4 regions of the Kumtagia sp. genome follow, and region 3 is predicted to be linked to each of the others. Evidence: riboswitches for the same ligand, from Rfam matches in the RefSeq annotation. Region 3 holds a riboswitch; each other region holds the start of a gene.
The links. Region 3 has a riboswitch for cobalamin ahead of AC5JDC_RS20940 (CbtB domain-containing protein). Riboswitches for the same ligand answer to the same signal wherever they lie in the genome.
Positions count from the first base shown of each region.

Region 1: another riboswitch for cobalamin. It lies ahead of AC5JDC_RS03890 (aromatic ring-hydroxylating oxygenase subunit alpha); the one in region 3 lies ahead of AC5JDC_RS20940 (CbtB domain-containing protein).
Region 2: another riboswitch for cobalamin. It lies ahead of AC5JDC_RS13575 (DUF1636 family protein); the one in region 3 lies ahead of AC5JDC_RS20940 (CbtB domain-containing protein).
Region 4: another riboswitch for cobalamin. It lies ahead of bluB (5,6-dimethylbenzimidazole synthase); the one in region 3 lies ahead of AC5JDC_RS20940 (CbtB domain-containing protein).

Region 1 covers NZ_JCACER010000009.1:52,068-56,826, reverse strand. Annotated here, with positions in the region: gene AC5JDC_RS03895 (FAD-binding oxidoreductase) at 1-917, opposite strand, end outside; gene AC5JDC_RS03890 (aromatic ring-hydroxylating oxygenase subunit alpha) at 939-2,186, opposite strand; cobalamin riboswitch at 2,303-2,508, opposite strand; gene zigA (zinc metallochaperone GTPase ZigA) at 2,739-3,959, shown strand; gene AC5JDC_RS03880 (class I SAM-dependent methyltransferase) at 4,294-4,759, opposite strand, start outside.
Region 2 covers NZ_JCACER010000036.1:24,299-29,057, forward strand. Annotated here, with positions in the region: gene AC5JDC_RS13560 (serine hydrolase) at 1-586, shown strand, start outside; gene AC5JDC_RS13565 (DnaJ domain-containing protein) at 626-1,324, opposite strand; gene AC5JDC_RS13570 (VWA domain-containing protein) at 1,321-2,040, opposite strand; cobalamin riboswitch at 2,163-2,363, shown strand; gene AC5JDC_RS13575 (DUF1636 family protein) at 2,402-2,815, shown strand; gene cobW (cobalamin biosynthesis protein CobW) at 2,812-3,849, shown strand; gene AC5JDC_RS13585 (cobaltochelatase subunit CobN) at 4,004-4,759, shown strand, end outside.
Region 3 covers NZ_JCACER010000076.1:233,043-237,801, forward strand. Annotated here, with positions in the region: gene cobO (cob(I)yrinic acid a,c-diamide adenosyltransferase) at 1-554, opposite strand, end outside; gene cobU (bifunctional adenosylcobinamide kinase/adenosylcobinamide-phosphate guanylyltransferase) at 556-1,071, opposite strand; gene AC5JDC_RS20935 (CbtA family protein) at 1,064-1,828, opposite strand; gene AC5JDC_RS20940 (CbtB domain-containing protein) at 1,841-2,020, opposite strand; cobalamin riboswitch at 2,057-2,250, opposite strand; gene AC5JDC_RS20945 (gamma-glutamylcyclotransferase) at 2,317-3,003, opposite strand; gene AC5JDC_RS20950 (aromatic ring-hydroxylating oxygenase subunit alpha) at 3,140-4,321, shown strand; gene AC5JDC_RS20955 (aldo/keto reductase) at 4,352-4,759, opposite strand, start outside.
Region 4 covers NZ_JCACER010000024.1:26,673-31,431, forward strand. Annotated here, with positions in the region: gene AC5JDC_RS10295 (S41 family peptidase) at 1-614, shown strand, start outside; gene AC5JDC_RS10300 (FMN-binding negative transcriptional regulator) at 987-1,634, shown strand; cobalamin riboswitch at 1,841-2,016, shown strand; gene bluB (5,6-dimethylbenzimidazole synthase) at 2,066-2,776, shown strand; gene AC5JDC_RS10310 (TetR/AcrR family transcriptional regulator) at 2,813-3,403, opposite strand; gene AC5JDC_RS10315 (MFS transporter) at 3,544-4,759, shown strand, end outside.

The DNA of each region.
Region 1 (4,759 bases), on a different contig from region 3:
CGGGCTGCCTGCAGCACCGTCTGGCCGGACAGGCACCGGCCCTCCACCCCGGAGACGCTGAAGCGGACGGGTATCGAGGCCCCCGCCTCGCCTTCCGAAGCGCCTTCGGCCGTGTCGGCGAAGGGCGCCGGCAGGGCTTCGACCGGTGGCGCGCCAAAACTCTCCTGATGATAGCGGGCCATGTCGAAGCCGGCGGCTTCCAGCATGTCGCGCACCGCGCGCATGAACGGCTCGGGGCCGCAGCAGAACACCTCGCGCTCGCGGAAGTCGGGCGAAAGCAGCGGCAGCCGCACCGCGTCGATGCGGCCCATATGGCCGAACCAGCTCTCGCGGCTGGAGCGCTCCTCGATGAGGAAGCCGAGCGACAGGCCCGGCATGCGGCCGCCGAGCAGCTCCAGCTCCTTCCGAAAAATGATCTCCTCCGGCCGCCTGGCGCAGTTGACGAAGGCGACGTCGGTCCATGGGGCGCAGTCGTTCAGCCAGCGCAGCATCGACATCATCGGGGTGACGCCAGAGCCGGCTGAGATGAACAGATATTTCGCCGCCGGATGGTTGTGGTGCGAAAAATCCCCGACGGGACCGAAGGCCCTGACGCGCATGCCGGGGAGGAAATGGTCGAACATCCAGCGCGTGCCGACGCTGCCCGCCTGCGCCTTGACCGTGACGGCGATCGAGAACGGCCGCGACGGCGACGACGACAGCGTATAGGTGCGCATCAGCGGGCCGTCCGGCGCCGGCAGCTCCAGCGTCACGAACTGGCCGGGCTTGTAGCGGAACCAGGTCTGCGCGTCGGAGCGGAAGGTGAAGGTCTTGACGTCCGGCGCCTCGTCGGTGACGGCGACCACCTCCAGCACCTGCAGCCGGTCGTTCCACGGCGCCATCTCGTCGAGGTGGCGGTAGAGGCCGAGATCGGTCATGGCGTTCATCTCCCCCTCCCGTCAGGCGACGCTGCGCAGCGCCGGCTTGCCGCCCTCGGCCAGCCGCGGCTCGATGAAGCGCGCGTACCAGTCGACGAACTGGATGACGCCGCCCTCGTGCAGCTCGGAATACGGCCCCGGCTCGTAGGCCGGCGATTTGATGCCGAAGGCGTTCTCCTCGACGATGCGGCGGTCCTGGTCGTTGGTCTCGGTCCACACATGGATGAGTTCGGCCAGGTCGTAGTCGACGCCCTCGACCGCGTCCTTGTGCACCAGCCATTTGGTGGTGACCGCCGTTTCCGTGGCGTTGATCGGCAGCACCCGGAAGGTGACGGCGTGGTCGCCGAGAATGTGGTTCCAGGTCGTCGGGTAGTGATAGAGCATCAGCGTGCCGATGCGCTCGACCGCCACCTGCGCGGACAGGCTCTTCCTCACCGCCCGCTTGCCGGTCATGGTGTAGCTGACGGCGTCGCGCAGCAGCGGCGCGCGGGTGGCCCGGTACTGACCGGCGGCGTCGATGCGGAAGCGCGCCGGCAGGCCGGCCGCCTCGCATTTCGCCCAATGATCCAGCATCTCCGGGTCGCTCTCGGCGCCGTTGACGCCGGTGACCGTCGGGGCTTCCGGAAAGGTCTTGCACAGCTCCGGATGGTTGCCGGCGCAGTGATAGCACTCGCGGTTGTTCTCCCAGACGAGCTTCCAATTGCCTTTTTCGACGATGGTCGATTCGTGGGCGATCTTCGCCTCGGTCAGCCGGTGCGGCGCGAAATAGGGCTGCATCAGCGCCCGGAACGGCGCAAAATCGGCAGGCTCGTCGGCGAGGCAGATGAAGACGTAGCCGCCGACGCTTTCGCAGGCGACCGGCTTGAGGCCGAAAGCGCCCTTGTCGAAACCCTCGGCCATCTGGCGCGCGAACAGCAGTTTTCCGTCGAGGTCGTAGGTCCACTGGTGGTAGGGGCAGACGAGCCGCGCCGACATGCCGCGCTCGGCGTTGCAGACGCGGCTGCCGCGATGGCGGCAGGAATTGTGGAAGGCGCGGATGCGCCCCTCGCGGTCACGCACGATCACCACCGGATAGTCGCCGACCTGCACGGTGAAGAAGCTGCCCGGCTTGGCGATCTCGCAGTCGTGGCCGACGAACAGCCAGTCGCGATACCAGACCAGCTCCATGTCCAGCCTGAAGAAGTCCGGGTCGATGTAGAAGGGCTGCTCCAGGCTGAAGCCGTCGCGACGGCGTCGGATCATCCTCAGCATTTCGGTGCGTGCGTCCATGTCCTGTCCTCACGGTGCAAGGACTGAACTGGTGGTGATGAAGGAGGATCGGCGACGGCAGTCGGGTTGCGACCGGCCGAGCGCTTCCGCCTCTTGACCGCCCACCGCGATCAGTCGGGTTCCGATGCTTCAAGGCTGGTTTCCGGGCTCCGAAGCTGGCCTTGGCAGGCCCGTCCCGACACCTTCCCGGGCCTTTGCCCAGTGGTCTCCCGTCGAGACGAAAAACTTCGATACCGTTGCGGGGGCAGCGCCGGCATCAAACCGGCTTCCCAATTCTCCCTGCGGCCTGTCGCCGAAGGGCACCTTGAACGGGGATCATCAGACCAGAGGGCGCGGCCGGCGTCCCGCGAGAATGCGACTTCGGCTGCGTCTCCAGCGACGCCGGCGAAATGGCGGGCTTGCTCTCCCGATTTGTTATGTTATTACGTTACTATTCCGGCGAATGCGAATACCTCGCCGGGACGAATGGTCGTTCCTCCCAAGCGATCGTCCGCATCCGGCCCGGGCACTCGGGCCGGATGCATCCCCCAGCTCCGAACGGATCCCAAAAACATGCCCGACGCAGCCAAGCCGACGAAACGCCTTCCCGTCACCGTCCTCTCCGGCTTCCTCGGCGCCGGCAAGACGACGCTGCTCAACCACGTGCTCAACAACCGCGAAGGCCGGCGCGTCGCCGTCATCGTCAACGACATGAGCGAGGTGAACATCGACGCCGCGCTGGTGCGCGACGGCGGCGCGAATCTTTCGCGCACGGAAGAGCAGCTGGTGGAGATGACCAATGGCTGCATCTGCTGCACGCTGCGCGACGACCTTTTGAAGGAGGTGCGCCGGCTGTGCGAGCAAGACCGCTTCGACTATCTGCTGATCGAGGGCACAGGAATCGCCGAGCCTCTGCCGGTCGCCACCACCTTCGATTTCCGCGACGACAACGGCGACAGCCTGTCGGACGTCGCCCGGCTCGACACGATGGTCACGGTCGTCGACGCGGCGAGCCTGCTCAAGGACTACTCCTCGCAGGATTTTCTGCGCGATCGCGGCGAGACGGCCGGCGCCGGGGACGACCGCGCGCTGGTCGATCTTCTGGTGGAGCAGATCGAATTCGCCGACGTGATCGTGCTCAACAAGGTCTCGGAAGCCGCCCCGCACGATCTCGACCTTGCGCGCAAGATCGTCCGCGCGCTCAACCCGGACGCCGCGCTGGTCGAAACCGATTTCGGCAGAGTCGGGCTCGATCAGGTGCTCGACACTGGCCGCTTCGACCTCGAAAAGGCGCAGCAGCATCCGCTGTGGTTCAAGGAGCTGAACGGTTTCGGCGACCACGTCCCGGAGACGGAGGAATACGGCATCCGCTCCTTCGTCTACCGCGCACGCCGGCCTTTCGACCCAGTGAGGCTGAAGGCTTTCGTCAACCGGCCCTGGCCGGGGGTGGTGCGCGCCAAGGGTTTTTTCTGGCTGGCGACCCGTCCGCACCATGTCGGCGAGCTCAGCCAGGCCGGCGCGCTGGTGCGGACGGGCAAGCGCGGACTGTGGTGGGCCGCCGTGCCGAAGGACCAATGGCCCGACCATCCCGAATGGCGCGCCGCGATGCGGCCCTATCTCGATCCGGTATGGGGCGACCGGCGCCAGGAGATCGTCTTCATTGGCTGCGACCCGATGGACGAGAAGGCGATCAGGGCGGAGCTGGACGCCTGCCTCGTCGCCGAAACCGGCTTCATGCCGGCCCGCTGGCGCGACCTGCCCGATCCGTTCCCCTCATGGGAGCGGGCGGCATGATGCTGCGTTTTTTGCGCAAGGTGGCCGGCAGCGCGGCGGCTCGTCCGCCCTGCGCCTGCCATCCAGCCGGCGAGCCGGACGGCGTCCGAGACGACCCGACACAGGAAAGAGAGGGGGACAGGGCGTCGCGCTTCACCTGCGACGAGACTGATGCTTGCCTGCAACCGGATCACCGCAAGCAGGCCGGCGGCTGAGCTGCGTCGCGGTCGGCTCGCGCCGGAATCCGTATCCGTGGCAAAAGCACGGTCTCACGCATCGCAGCGGCGAAGCCAAGCCGGCGAAGAATCGAATATCATCTCGGTCTGAGTTTCGGCTCTCGACCCGAACCGGAAGTTCAATTCAGGCCCAGACTCTGCGTGCGTCGTGCCCGTCTCGCCCGAATGCTCAGCCACCGAACATCGGGCCTTCCGATGCACGGACGTATCTCGCTGACGATCCAGCCGGCCTTCGTGAGTGCGGACCGCAGGGCAGCCTCGCGCCAGTACGTCTCGACGTAGCGCCGAGGCGCCGCAGCGCCGCCGTATGTGGAAACATCCTCGCCATCGCCCTCTCTGACCGAGGCGTGCAGTGGGCTACCGGTCCGGGTCGCCTCGGCAAGCCGTCCAAGCACCGTGCCGAAATCCTCGCGCGCGACGTGAATAAGAGAGGCACAGGCCCAGATTCCGTCGTACGGCATACCGGGACGCTGCGGGTCGGCCAGGTCATCGGTCAGAGGGTCCAACAGGTCGGCCTCGAAGCCGGCCTCGCGGAGCAGTTCGACGAAACCCTTCGAAATGTCGGTGCGCCGGACGCTGATTCCC
Region 2 (4,759 bases), on a different contig from region 3:
CGTCGTCGCGGTTGTGATGGGCGGCCAGAGCGGCGCCAGCCGCGACCGCCACATGGCGGAGCTGATCGAGAAGTACCTGCCCAGGGCGAGCGGCCGCCGCGGCGGCCCGCTGGTGGCCAAGGCCGCCGGCTCCTCGTTCTCGGCGATCGCCGAGGCGATTCTGCCCAAGCGCAAGGCGCCGACCCCGCAGGCCCGTCCGGACATCGACTCGGTGGCGGAGATCGCCGAAGCCGCGGACGAGACAATCGAGACGACGGCCGTCGTCGAGCAGGCCTATGCGGCGCCGGCGCCCCGCCCGCGCGCCGACATCGACGCTATGCAGACGGCCTCCGTCGAGCCGGAGGGCTGGGTCATTCAGGTGGCCTCCTCGCCGAGCAAGGTGGAAGCGACCGCCATGCTCGAAACGACGGCGCGCAAGGCTCCGTCCGTGCTCGCCTCGACGTCCGGCTACACCGTTCCCTTCTACAAGGACGGCGTCACCTACCACCGCGTCCGCTTCGCCGGCTTCGACACCAAGGCGGCCGCCTGGAAGGCCTGCGGGCAGCTCAAGAAGCAGAACATCGGCTGCTACGCCGTCCAGAACTGAGAACACGTATTTCCGAAGTTGTAGTTCGTATCGGGAGAGTTAGTGGTGATTGGCGAGAAGGACATCCTTGGCTTCGTTGATCCGCGCCGCGAGGAACGACGTCCCGCCGAGGTCGGGGTGCAGGCGCTGCATCAGGCGGCGATGCGCCTTGCGGATATCCGCCGGGGAGGCCCCCGCTTCAAGACCAAGGATCTTGTAGGCCTCCTGCTTAGTCATGGCGCCCGCACGTGGCGCAGCTCGCTCCCCGTCGCCGTCGTCCGCCTTCGCGTTTTCGCGCCAGATGGGAAAGCGGCCGTCAAGATACGTCTCCAGTAGCTGGCGGCTCTCCGGATCGTCGGCGAGGTCGTCCCGCAGATCCCGGAGCTCGCGCAGCGTCATGCTGCTCAGCATGCGCTGCTCGTGACGGCCGGCAAGCACCAGACCGTCGAGCGCCCCGCTGTCGTGGTCCAGTTCCATTTCGAGCGCGGCGGTGCGGACGTTGGAGCGTTTGCCGGGGCTTTTCGGCTTTCGCCCGGCCTGCACCCGCGCCGCGCCGTACCATGCCAGAGCCGCCGAGATCAGAAAGCCGCCGATCCCCGACCGCCCGACCAGCAGCAGCACCAGGCCGAAGACCCCGAGCACGATCGGACCGGCGGTGCGCAGCGTGCGCGCCAGCTTGGCGGCGTCCGATTTCAGGAAGCCGGTCACGGCGGCCAGGGCGACCAGCAGGACCAGCAGGCCGCCGATCACATAGCTCATCCTTCACCCCGCATGTGTTCGATCAGCAATCTGTCCTCCGGCCGGTTGCGCGCCTCCAGCGCCTTCAACCCGCCGGTCGCGAATACAGCCACCGAGGACAGCAGCTTTGCAAGCGTCGCGGCAGCGGTCCGGTCGAAGCGGAACCAGGCGCCCTTCGACAGCCGGGCCATTTCCTTGAACGCCTTTTCGGCGGCGGGATCGCGCCCCTCCTGGAACACGAAGACCGGCACGCCGAGCAGGCCGAGCCGCCCGGCCTGCTCGGCGAGCCCGTCGATCTCCTCCTCCATCGCGTCGCCGATATAGACCAGCGCATCCACCTTGCGGCGCGCCGTCTCCTTGAGGGCGTGGGCGAGGATCTTGCCGATCTGGGTGTGGCCGGCGCGGCAGTCGATCCTGGTCATGAGATCCTTGAGCGATCCGGTGTCGCGCACGAAGCGCGAGGCGCGGCATTCGCCGAAACCGCGGAAATAGGCGAGCTGGACCTCGAGCCCGCCGCTGTTGCCGACGGCGTCGAACATCTCGCCCTGCAGCCGGCAGGCCATGTCCCAAGTCGGCTGCCGGCTCATCGTGGCGTCGAGCGCCAGCACCAGCCGCCCGCCGGCATCCGTCTTGGCCTGCGCCATCGACCGCGCCAGCCGCACGAAATCGTCGATCTCGCGCGAACCGGAGCGGTCGAGCGATCTGTCCGAGCGGACCGGTGTGCCGTTTTTACCCATCACCCCTAAAAAATGTGTCGAGCCGGCGTGGCTTGCAAGCCCGATAACGTCGGCCGGCACCATGCGGAACGGCAATGCGATGCCGGCGCCCCGGCGGTGCGTTGACAGGCTCCGCCGCCGGAGCGTAAACCACGGGCGACGGTTCCCTTCCCGGCAATGGGAAGGGCTAAGAGGGAATGCGGTCAGGCCGTCCGGCCGAATCCGCAGCTGTCCCCGCAACTGTAGGCGGCAAGCCCGCGCCGAAAGCCACTGGAGCGATCCGGGAAGGCGGCTGAGGGCGACAACCCGCGAGCCAGGAGACCTGCCGTCGGAATCGCAATCCCACTGTCCGGCGGGTGACCCGGACGAGGAGCCGTATGACGTGACCATCGGACCGTTTCTGTCGCAGGACGCCGCCACGCCGGTCGAGGGCGTGACGCTCGTCGTCTGCTCGTCCTGCCGCGACGCCACCGGCTCGGACGCCCGGCCCCGCGCCGGCGAGTTGCTCGGCAACCAGGTCCGCGAAACGGCGCGAGGCACCGGCGTAGCCGTGCGCCAGGCCGAATGCCTCGGCAACTGCAAGCGCCGCCTCAGCGCCGCGCTGCTGCGCGACGGCTGCTGGAGCTACGTGTTCGGCGACCTGACGGAGGACGACGCGCCCGACCTCGTCGCCGGCGCCCTGCTCTTCGCGACGTCGACCGACGGCCTGCTGCCCTGGCGCGGCCGCCCCGATTGCCTCAAGCGCGGGCTGGTCGCCCGCATCCCGCCCCTTGCCATCCTCGAGGACCCTTCATGACCGCTTCGCTCAACCGCGTCCCCTGCACCGTCGTCACCGGCTTCCTCGGCGCCGGCAAGACGACGATGATCCGCCACATCCTGGAAAACGCCGGCGGACGGCGACTGGCGCTGATCGTCAACGAGTTCGGCGACGTCGGCATCGACGGCGAGATTTTGAAGGGCTGCGGCGTCGAGGCCTGCCCGGAGGAAAACATCATCGAGTTGGCGAACGGTTGCCTGTGCTGCACCGTGGCCGACGATTTCGTGCCGGCGCTCGACCGGATTCTGGCGATGGAACCGAAGGTCGACCACATCATCATCGAGACCTCCGGCCTGGCCTTGCCGAAGCCGCTGGTGCAGGCCTTCCAATGGCCAAGCGTCAAGAGCCGCGTGACCGTCGACGGCGTCGTCGCCGTGGTCGACGGCCCGGCGCTCGCCGCCGGCAAGGTCGCCTCCGACATGGACGCGCTCGCCGCGCAGCGCGCCGCCGACGGGACGCTCGACCACGACGACCCGGTCGAGGAGGTGTTCGAGGACCAGGTCGCCTGCGCCGACCTCGTCATCCTGTCGAAGAGCGATCTCATGAACGCCGAAGCGACCGCCGCCGCCCGCAACCTGATCGACGCGCATCTTTCGCGTGCCGTGAAGGTCGTGCCGACGGCCGAGGGCCGTGTCGATCCGTCCGTGCTGCTCGGCCTTGGCCTGGCCGTCGAGGACGACATCGAGAATCGAAAAACCCATCACGACGACGAGCTCGACCACGAGCACGACGATTTCGATTCCTTCATCGTCGAGCTGCCGGGGGTGACCGACCCGGACGATCTCGCCGGGCGCATCGCCGCCGCCGCCGAGAGCGAGAACGTGCTGCGCTTGAAGGGTTTCGTCGCCGTCGACGGCAAGCCGCTCAGGCTGCTCGTCCAGGCGGTCGGCCCGCGCGTCAACCACTATTACGATCGCGCCTGGACCGCCGCCGACGACCGCCGCTCGCGCCTGGTGGTGATCGGGTTGAAGGGGCTGGACCGGAATGCGGTTGAGAAGATTCTGGCGGGCTGACGGAATGCCGCGTTCCTTCGCACCCCCCTCTGTCCTGAGCTTGTCGAATGGGCCGGACATGTCCGGTCCATTCGACAAGCTCAGGACAGAGGGGGGTGTGGAGGAGTACGGACCGCCGCTGTGGCAAACGGCCGGCTTGGTCTAGGACTGCGCCATGCACATCCTGCCCACGACATCCGCATCGCTCGACGACCTGATCGAGCCGGTCGACCTGGCGCAACAGCCGGCGGACATCGTGGCGCTGTCCTTCACCGACAGCGACCTGGCTGCCATCGCGGCGGCGTGGAAGCGCGACGAGGCCGCCCTGCCCTCGATGCGGCTCGCAGCACTCCGCGACCTTCGCCACCCCATGTCGGTCGATCTCTGGCTGGACAAGGTCGCGGCGCACGCCAAAGTGATTCTGATACGCATCCTCGGCGGCTACGACTGGTGGCGCTACGGCTGCGACCAGGTCGCCGCGCTGGCGCGGGCCAAAAATGTCCGACTCGCGCTGCTGCCCGGCGAATGCCGGGAACAGGACGAGCGGCTGGTCGAGTGTTCCACCCTGCCACGCGGGGAACTCGACGCGCTGCTCGCCTTCTTCCGCGAAGGCGGACCGGACAATATGGACGCGCTCGTGCGGCGGCTCGCGGCGCTGGCGCGCGGCGATGGCGCGGCGGATGCGGCGGTGGCGGTGCCGAAGGCGGGATTTTACGGGCGCGGCGTCCTCTCCCCCCTTGCTGGGGAGATGGCCGCGCAGCGGCCAGAGGGGGTCGATCCAGGCAGCGCTCGACATGAAGGCCGCGCTCGGCCTCGGGGAACGCCGAGCACTGCCGAAATTACCCCACCCGGCCGGCCCTTCGACAAGCTCAGGACCGCCCACCCTCCCCTCGAGGCGGAGGGAAACGCACCGCCCGTCCTCGTTCTCTTC
Region 3 (4,759 bases):
ATCTCGGTGACCAGGTCCGCGGCCTCGACCAGCGCCGGCTTGGCGTTGCGGCCGGTCACCACCACATGCAGCCCGCCGCGCCGCGCCTTAAGCGCCGCGACGACCGAGTCGAGATCGAGATAATCGTAGCGCAGTGCGATGTTGAGTTCGTCGAGCACGACGAGGCCGATCGTCGGATCGGCCATGAGTTCCCGTGCCTTCGCCCAGGCGGCTTCGGCCGCTGTCACATCGCGCCGAAGATCCTGCGTTTCCCAGGTGAAGCCTTCGCCCATCGAATGCCACACCACCTTGTCGCCGAAGGCCGCGAAAGCGGCCCGCTCGCCGGTGTGCCAGGCGCCCTTGACGAATTGCACGATGCCGACGCGGCGGCCGTGGCCCAGCATGCGCAACGCCAGACCGAAGGCGGCCGTGGTCTTGCCCTTGCCCGGCCCGGTGTTGACGATGAGCAGCCCCTTCTCGACCGTCTTGGTCGCGACCTCCGCGTCCTGAACGGCCTTGCGCTTGGTCATCTTGGCCTTGTGGCGCTCGGCCTGCGCGTCGTCGATCGCCTTCATCTCACTTCACCCGCATCGGCAGCCCGGCCGCCATGAACAGCACCTCGTCGGCCACGGCTGCCACCTTCTGATTGAGCCGCCCGGCCGCATCGCGAAAGCGCCGGGCGAGCGCGTTGTCCGGCACGATGCCGAGGCCGACCTCGTTGGAGACGACGAACCAGGGGCCGCGGGGCCGCGCCAGCAGGTCCGCCAGGCGGCGGCTTTCGCCCTCGACGTCATGATCGGCGAGCATATGGTTCGACAGCCACAGCGTCAGGCAGTCGACCAGCACGGGCCGCCCATCCGTAACCGCCTCGAGGGCTCCGGCCAGATCGAGCGGCGCGTCGACCGTTTCCCATCCGGCCTCGCGGCGGGCGCGGTGCCGCGCGATGCGCTCCGCCATCTCGTCGTCGAAGGCCTGCGCCGTGGCGATATAGGTCCACGGCGCCGGAAGCGCCGTGACCCGCGCCTCGGCGTGGCTGCTCTTGCCGGAGCGCGCCCCGCCGAGGACGAAGGTCAGCCGGCCGCGTTCAGGCAAGCTGGCCGCGCGCCTCACTGGCCGAGCCGAAAAAGCGCGAGCGCACGGCGCCGACCAGGCCGCCGAGCAGCGCCCAGAAGATCAGGTTGGTCACCGTGGTGGCGACCACGAACTGGTGGTGCAGGTCGGCGGGAATGGGTGAATCGTGGCTTTCCGGCTGCGGCGCGCCGATGACATGCGGGGCGACGATCAGCGCCACGCCGAGGATCGACAGCGCGACCGTGCCGCGAAAGGCGATCAGGGCGAGGCCGGCCGCCGTCGCCAACACCGTGCCGATCCACCAGACCTGGCGCGCGGCGAGATCGGCCGCCGGCATGGCCGGCAGTTCCGGCGGCAGGCCAAGGCCGGGCGCCAATGTGAACACGGCGAAGCCGGCAAAGCCCCAGAGAATTCCCGAGCGCCAGCCCGAAATGCCGCCGGCGAACTCCGACGCGGCCACCAGGATCAGCGCGAAGCCGATGCCGCTCAGCACGTTTGCAAGGAAGTTGAAGAAGAAGCGCTCGAAACCGTCGGCCGGAGCCCACGCCTCCTCGCCATGGGAATGCGCCTCGGCGGCGGCCGGCACGGCTTCGGTGCCGGTAGCTTCCGCAGCAGCGGGCGCGCCGTGATCGTGGCCTGTGACCTCGCCGGCGCTCTCGAAGGTTTCCGCCTTCAGGATCAGCGGCACGGTGGAATAGGCCTGGAGCGCGGTCATGACGAGGCTTGCCAAAAGCCCTGCCGCCGCCGCGACCAGCACGACGTTGCGAAGAAAGGTCATGTCACGCTCCCGTCAGTGGCAGGGAAAGGCCATCGAGTGACGGTAGTCATGCGCCGCGTTGTGCGCCGCCTCCATATGCGAGAAGCCGACGAAGCCGACGATGAAGATGCCGAGAAACCCGGCAAGCGCGAGCTGAATGGCGCGCGAGGAAGCCGAGACCGGAACGCCCAGCGAAGTCGAAACCGTATTCATTTGCAAGTCCCTTCCGCCCTCCACCCGAGGGCCCTTGATGCACGAATGTCGCCGGCAGGTCTCCTGGCTCGCGGGTTCTCGCCTTGCCCCGCCTTCCCGAGACAAAAGCCTCAGTGGCATTCGGGGTAGGCTCGCCGCTTACAGTTGCGGGGGCAGCCGCGGCCTTGGGCGAGACGCCCGCACCGCATTCCCTTTTGGTTCCTCGCGGAACCGACGACGGCCGCGACAATAGGCGCAAACCAGCGCCGCTGCAAATCCGAATCCGACATCGCACAGCCGGCCCGGTCGCGGAATCGCTATCGGACGGCCGCGAGTTCGGCTGCCACCAACTCCTGCAGCCGCCACAGGCGGCGGTCATGGATGCCGCGCGTTTCGAGGTTGCGCACGGTGTGGAACAGATAGTCGGCGCCGGAGCCGAGATGGCCGCAGGCCCGGGCCAGGATGCGCGCCACTTCCGCGTCGCTTCGCTTGCCGGCAAACGTCCGGCCCTTCGGGTTGACGGCGAAGCCAAGCGCGGCAAGCGGCCCGCCGGCGGTATGGAGCTTCAGCCAGGTCGGCAGGTAGGTGGAAGGCTTTGCGGTCATCTCGCGGCGGATCAGCCTGGAGACCATCTCCGCCGGATCGCCATCCGGCAGCCTGAAGGCGACGCCTCCGCATTGGCCGCCGGGCATGAGACCCATCATCAATCCCGGCTGCTCCAGCGTGCCGCGCCAGCGGGTCTGGTGAATGCAGAAGGCGCGGTGATAACCGCGCGCGGTGGCGACGCACTCCTCCACATGCTCGATCTCCGGCTTCCAGATCAGCGAGCCATAGGCGAACAGCCACAGCGGTCCGGCCGGCCGCTCCGCCATCGTGGCACCGAGGAGTTGCGCATAGTCGTCCTCGTCGAGATAGCCGAGGCCCGGCTCCTGACCGGAATCGGCGATATCTCGGTGGCAGCGCGCCACCATTTCCTCGGTCAACGCCATCAAGCGGGGCTTCATGCGACCGTACTCCGCGATAGGACACCCTGGCGCCCTTCGCGGCACAATCGCCCGGCGCTGCCTGGAAAAGCAAGTCGCCCCGGCACGGTTGACAAAGCCCGATGCGAAGTGTCCGCTCATGCAAATGGAGTGCGCGATGACCCCTGAATCGGTGAAGAGCGATCCTTACAACGGCCTGCCGTCGGCCGAGCCGACCCTGCCGTCCTCCGCCTACTGGGACCCCGCGGAATACCAGCGCGACCTCGAAGCGATCTGGTACCGCGACTGGATAATGGTCTGCCGCGAAGCTGACCTGTCGCAGCCGCTTGCCTACCGGGTCTTCACCATCGGCTCGCAGCAGGTGCTGGTGCTGCGCGACGAGCACGGCGAGTTGCAGGCCTTCCACAACACCTGCCGCCACCGCGGCTCGCAGCTCTGCCGCGGAAGCGAAGGTCGGCTCAAGGCGCGGCTGCTCACCTGTCCCTACCACGCCTGGTCCTATTCGCTGCGCGGCGATCTGGTGCGCGTGCCGTCGAAGTCGCTGCCCGAAGGCTTCGACAAGGCCGACTATCCGCTCTACCCGGTGGCGCTGTCGCTGTGGCGCGGCTTCGTCTTCGTCAATCTCTCGCCCGAGCCCGCCGGCACGGCCGCTTCCGCATTCGACCGCGATTCGGGCGATTTGACCAACTGGCCGCTGGAAGGTCTGGTGACCGGCCATGTCTTCACCAAGGTGATGGCCTGCAACTGGAAGATATTCTGGGAGAACTTCAACGAATGCCTGCACTGCCCCGGCGTGCACAAGCACCTGTCGGCGCTGGTGCCGATCTACGGCCGCGGGCTGATGGCGCGCCATGACGATCCGCAATGGGCGCTGCATGCCGACAATGACGAGCCGCAATATGCCGGGGGCCTGCGCGCCGGCGCCGAGACCTGGTCGCATGACGGGCGGGCGCTGCGCCACACCTTCGCAGGGCTGTCGGAGCGCGAGCGCACCGCCGGCCAGAGCTATGCCATGAACCTGCCGTCCATGTTCGTCGTCGGCCATGTCGACTATGTGCGCACGGTGCGGCTGGTGCCGCTCGGCCCGGAACTGACCGAGCTCACCGCCGAATGGCTGTTCCTGCCGGAAGCGCTCGAAGAGCCCGGTGCCGACCTCGACAACATCGTCGCCTTCGGTACCACCGTGCTCGAGGAGGACGCGGCCGTCTGCGAGATCAACCAGCGCGGGCTGCGCGCCCGGCCGCACCTGGCCGGCGTGCTGATGCCGGAGGAATACGACCTCCACCGCTTCCACGAATGGGTGCGCGAGGCACACCGGCGCGCCGCCGCCTCGCCCTGAAGCTCCCCGCCTCCGACCGGGAAAACCGATTCAGCCCGCGGCCCAGTCGATCGGAAATTCATCGTGGTCGCAGAGCCGCCGGCCGGCCTGCGTGAGCGCCGTGATCGCCTCCATCTCCGGCTCGCTCAAGGCGAAATCGAAGACGGCGATGTTCTCGGCCAGCCGCTCCTTCCTGGTCGTGCGCGGGATGGCCACCACGCCGGCCTGCTGCACGTGCCAGCGCAGGATCACCTGACCCGGCGTCTTGCCGTGGCGCTCGGCGGCGGCGCGCACCGCCGGCTCCGAAAACAGCCCGCCGTCACGGAACAGCGGACAGTAGGAGACCAGCGCCATGTCAGCCGCGCGGCATGCGGCGACGAGCTTCGACTGGTCGAGATAGGGATGGTACTCGACCTGGTCGCAGACCAGCGGCGCTTCCGACAGCGCCACCGCCTCGGC
Region 4 (4,759 bases), on a different contig from region 3:
CGCTGGCCATGTTCGAGCGGGCGATTGCACAGAGCGCGGAAATCATCGAGCGCGACGGCCGCAAGATCGGCTATGTCCGGCTGTGGACGCTTGCCGCGCCGCGCTCCATGGAGGTGGTGGCCGAAGCCCTTGCGAGAGGGCCGCTCAAGGATGCCGAGGGCCTGCTGCTCGACCTGCGTGGGCGCTGGGGCGGCGGCAGCGCCGACGCGGCCGAACTCTTCCTCGGCCGCACGCCGCCGTTCCGGCTGATCCCGCGCAGCGGCCAGGATTTTCTCGCCAATGTGCGCTGGCATCGGCCGGTGGTCGCCATCGTCGACGAGGGCACGCGCAGCGGCCTCGAAGTGTTCGCATACGCGCTGAAGCTCAATGGCATCCCGCTCGTAGGCACGCGCACGGCAGGGGCCCTGCTGGCCGGCCGCGCCTACGTGCTGCCGGACGACAGCCTGCTCGAACTGGCGGTCTCGGACGCGGTCATCGGCGACAATGTCCGCCTCGAGGGCGCCGGCGTCGAGCCCAGCGTCGCCGTGCCGTTCAGGCTGCCCTATGCGGCCGGCGGCGATGCGCAGCGCGAGGCGGCAACCGAGGAGATGCAGCGCATCCTGGCGCGCGGGTGAGTTCGGCGCCGGAGCTCCGGCCTCGCCCGGGCGGGCGAATCGAACTCGGCGGCCTCGGCTCGCGGTCCGGCCCAATCTCGTCGGCACGACCATCGCCGCGCTGCTGCAGGGACCGCGCCCGCATGATGCCCCGCCTCCTTGGGGCGGGAAGGCGACGGACGGGCGGGGAGAGGTTCCATTTCGACCGGAAAGGCGCCGCGCGGACGGAAGTCCGCCATGGGCCGCTAGACCGTGGTGAACATGCTCTTGATCGTCGCGACGATCCGGCGCCGGATGCCGTCGTTCTCGAACTGGACCCGCAAAGCCTTGAAACTGGATATTCCAAGCGAGCCAAATCCTGCGCATCTTGCCCTCCAGCGCAAGGAGCTTGCCATGTATACGCCTCCCGCCTTTCGTGACGACGATCAGCAGAGCCTGAGGGCCACGATCCGTGCGGCACGGCTGGCGAATTTCGTCACCGCGACCACGGAAGGCCCGCTGGCCACGCCGTTGCCGCTCTACCTCGACGAAAGCGAGGGCGAGCACGGCGTGATCTACGGCCATCTGGCCAAGGCCAATCCCCAGTGGCGCGTTCCGCCGCTGGGCGATGGACTGGCGATCTTCATGGGACCGGACGCCTATGTGACGCCGTCGTGGTATGCGACCAAGCAGGAAACCGGGAAGGTGGTGCCGACCTGGAATTATGTCGCCGTCCATGCTTACGGCCCGGTCGAGTTCTTCACTGATCCAGGAAGGCTGCTGCAAGTCGTGAGCCGTCTGACCGATCTCCACGAGGGCGAACGGCCCTCGCCCTGGACGGTGTCGGACGCGCCGGCGGATTTCATCCAGGCGCAGCTACGCGGCATCGTCGGCCTGCGCATGCCGATCGCCCGCCTGGAGGGCAAGCGCAAGATGAGCCAGAACCGCGCTGCGGCCGACCGCGCCGGCGTTGCCTCGGGCCTCGCCGCGAGCGCGCGCGCTTCCGACCGTGACGCCGCGCGTCTCATCCCCCGCGAAGACCTGCTCGCCGGTTCCGCGTAACGGTGCCGATCATGATGCCAGCGACGTAATTCACGCGCTGCGGCTTCGTTGATCGTCTCACCCGGGCCGAGTTCCTCCTGCGTCGCGGCGCATACGTTCGCCGGCGTGGCGCGGAAGGCGCCGCTTCCCCGGATCGCTACTCACGTTCAGGGAATGTTCGCCGGACGATGTCGCCCCGGGGGTCGCGTCCGATAACTTTCCGGCATAGAGTGCCGCCACTGTCCGGTGCCCGCCTCGCGGGAGAATCGGGAACACGGTGGAATCCCGTGGCGTGTCCGCTGTAAGGGGGACCGCGCCGGCATGTGCCACCGCCTTGCGGCGGGAAGGCGCCGGAGGCGGGGCGAACCCGAGCCAGAAGACCGGCCGGACAGGAAGGTCATCCGCAAGGCCGGGCGGATCGACTTGTCCAATGAATCGCGAGGGGACAAGCGATGCCCGCAGGCGCCACATCTTCCGCCCATGCCTTCGAGGAGGCGGACCGCGAGGCGGTCTACCGGGCCATCTCAACGCGCCGCGACGTGCGCGCGCATTTTTCCGGCGAGCCGGTCGACGACGCCGTGCTGGCGCGGCTGATCGAGGCCGCCCACCACGCGCCCTCGGTCGGCTACATGCAGCCGTGGAATTTTGTCGTCATTCGCGACGCGGCGCGCCGCGAGCGGGTGCGCGAGCTCTTCCTCGCCGCCCGACTGGAGGAGGCGGAGCGGATCGCGGGTGACAGGCAGGCGCTCTACAAAAAACTGCGGCTGGAGGGCATCTGCGAGAGCGCGCTCAACCTCTGCATCACCTGCGACCGCAGCCGGGCGCGGGAAACGCCGCTCGGCCGCTGGCACAACCCGCAGATGGACCTCTACAGCACCGTCTGCGCCGTCCAGAATTTCTGGCTCGCCGCACGTGCGGAAGGCATCGGCGTCGGCTGGGTCAGCATCTTCGACGAGGCGGCGCTGAAGGCGTTGCTCGGCATTCCCGAGCATGTCGTGCCGGTGGCCTATCTCTGCGTCGGGCGCGTTTCCTGCTTCGCCGAGAAACCCGACCTGGAGACGCAGGGATGGCGTAGCCGCATGCCGGCGGCCGAACTCGTCATGAGCGAGACTTTCGGCGGGGAAGGCGAAACAGGGCTGAAAGCGGCGATCGCCGGCAGGTAGTCGCCCCGTGGCCGACCGAAAGAGCGAAAAAAATCCTCAGCGCGCCAAAAACCCTTCCAGCATTGCCTTGAAAGCTGCCACCGCCTTCTTCGAGGTCGCTTCCGGGTCGTCGGAATTGGCGATCCACTGCGCCGCGTAGAGGGAGGCGCCGCTGATCAGGCGCGCCGCCGCCTCCGGATCGATGTCGGCGACGGCGCCGTCCGCCTTCAGCCGGGCGAGGCTCCTGGTCATGGACGAGATGCAGGCATTGGCGTTGGGCCATTGCGCGGGGTCGCCGAGCACGGCAGGCCCGTCGCGCAGCATGATGCGCTGGATCTCCGGCTCGAGCGCCATCTCGATATAGGCGACAGACTCGTCGACAAAACCCTGCCAGCGGTTCGGCGCGCGGCCCGAGATGGTGCACAGCCGCTCGTTCATCTCGGCATCGATCTCGGCGATGACCGCCTGCAGCAGGCCTTTCTTGTCGCCGAAGTGATGGTAGAGCGCGCCGCGGGTGAGGCCGGCGGCGGCGGTGAAATCGTCCATCGACGCGTCCGCGTAGCCGATGGTTCCGAAGGCCTGGCGGGCGGCGGCGAGCAGCTTTGCGCGGGTTTCCGCAATCATCTCGCTGCGTGGTCTGTGGGCCATTGCCGTCCTTTCCCATACGAGCCGTATATTTATTTCACGTACGACGCGTATATTAATTGACATACGATCCGTATGCAATTAACTGAATGCATACGCTACGTATGTAAGTGACGTCGCCCCGGGAATCCAGGAGCATCCCCATGTCCAATCCCTATCGCGAAATCTTCAGGGCACCAGGCGCCAAGGGTTTTGCCGCCGCCGGCTTCCTGGCACGGCTGCCGCTCGCAATGGCTCCCATCGGCATCGTCGCCATGCTGTCGCAGGCGCTCGGCGAATACTGGCTGGCCGGCGCGGTGTCGGCCACCTTCGCGCTGACCAACGCCCTGGTGGCGCCGCAGATCTCCCGGCTGGTCGACCGCCTCGGCCAGGCCAAGGTGATGGTGCCGGCCACGATCGTCTCCGTGGCCGCCTTCACGGCCCTGATCGCTGCCACCAACCAGGGCTGGCCTACCTGGACGCTGTTCGCCTCGGCGCTACTCGCCGCCACCATGCCCAGCATTCCGGCGATGGTGCGCGCGCGCTGGACGGAGATCTTTCGCGACCGTCCCGAGCTCAACACCGCCTTCGCTTTCGAATCGGCCGCCGACGAGCTCGTCTACATCGCCGGCGCGTCGGTATCGGTGGGCTTGAGCGTGGCGCTGTTCCCGGAAGCCGGAATGCTGGTCAGCACGCTGTTCCTGGCATTCGGATCGGCCGCCTTCATCCTGCAGCGCTCGACCGAGCCGCGGGTGCGGCCGGTGGAGCACGGCGGCGGCGGTTCGGCGATCCGGCAGAGGCCGGTGCAGATCATCACCTTCGCCCTGATCTTCATCGGTGCGATCTTCGCGACCGCCGAAGTCAGCGCCGTGGCGATCACCAAGGAGCTCGGCCAGCCCGGCGCCGCCAGCCTGGTCATCGGCGTCTACGCCGTCGGCTCCTTCGTCGTCGGCCTGATCGTCGGCGCGCTCAACCTGAAGATGGCGCTGCAGCGGCAACTCGCCATCGCCGTCGCCATCATAGCGCTGACCACGCTGCCACTGCTGGTCGCCGACACGGTGCCGCTGCTGGCGCTGGCCGTGTTCGTCAGCGGCGTGGCGATCTCGCCGACCTTCATCACCGCCTTCGGCCTGATCGAGCGGCGCGTGCCGGAGGCGATGCTGACCGAGGGCGTCACCTGGGTGATGACCGGCATCGGCATCGGCATGGCGCTCGGAGCCTTCGCGGCCGGTTGGGTGGTCGACAATTTCGGCGCGCAGAACGGTTTCTGGGTATCCGTCGTCGCCGGGACGATCTCCCTGCTCACCGTGTTGCTCGGCCAGCGCACGCTGGCCGGCGACCGGGTCAGGAGCCTGCCCGCCGCGGCCCCGCAACCGGCGG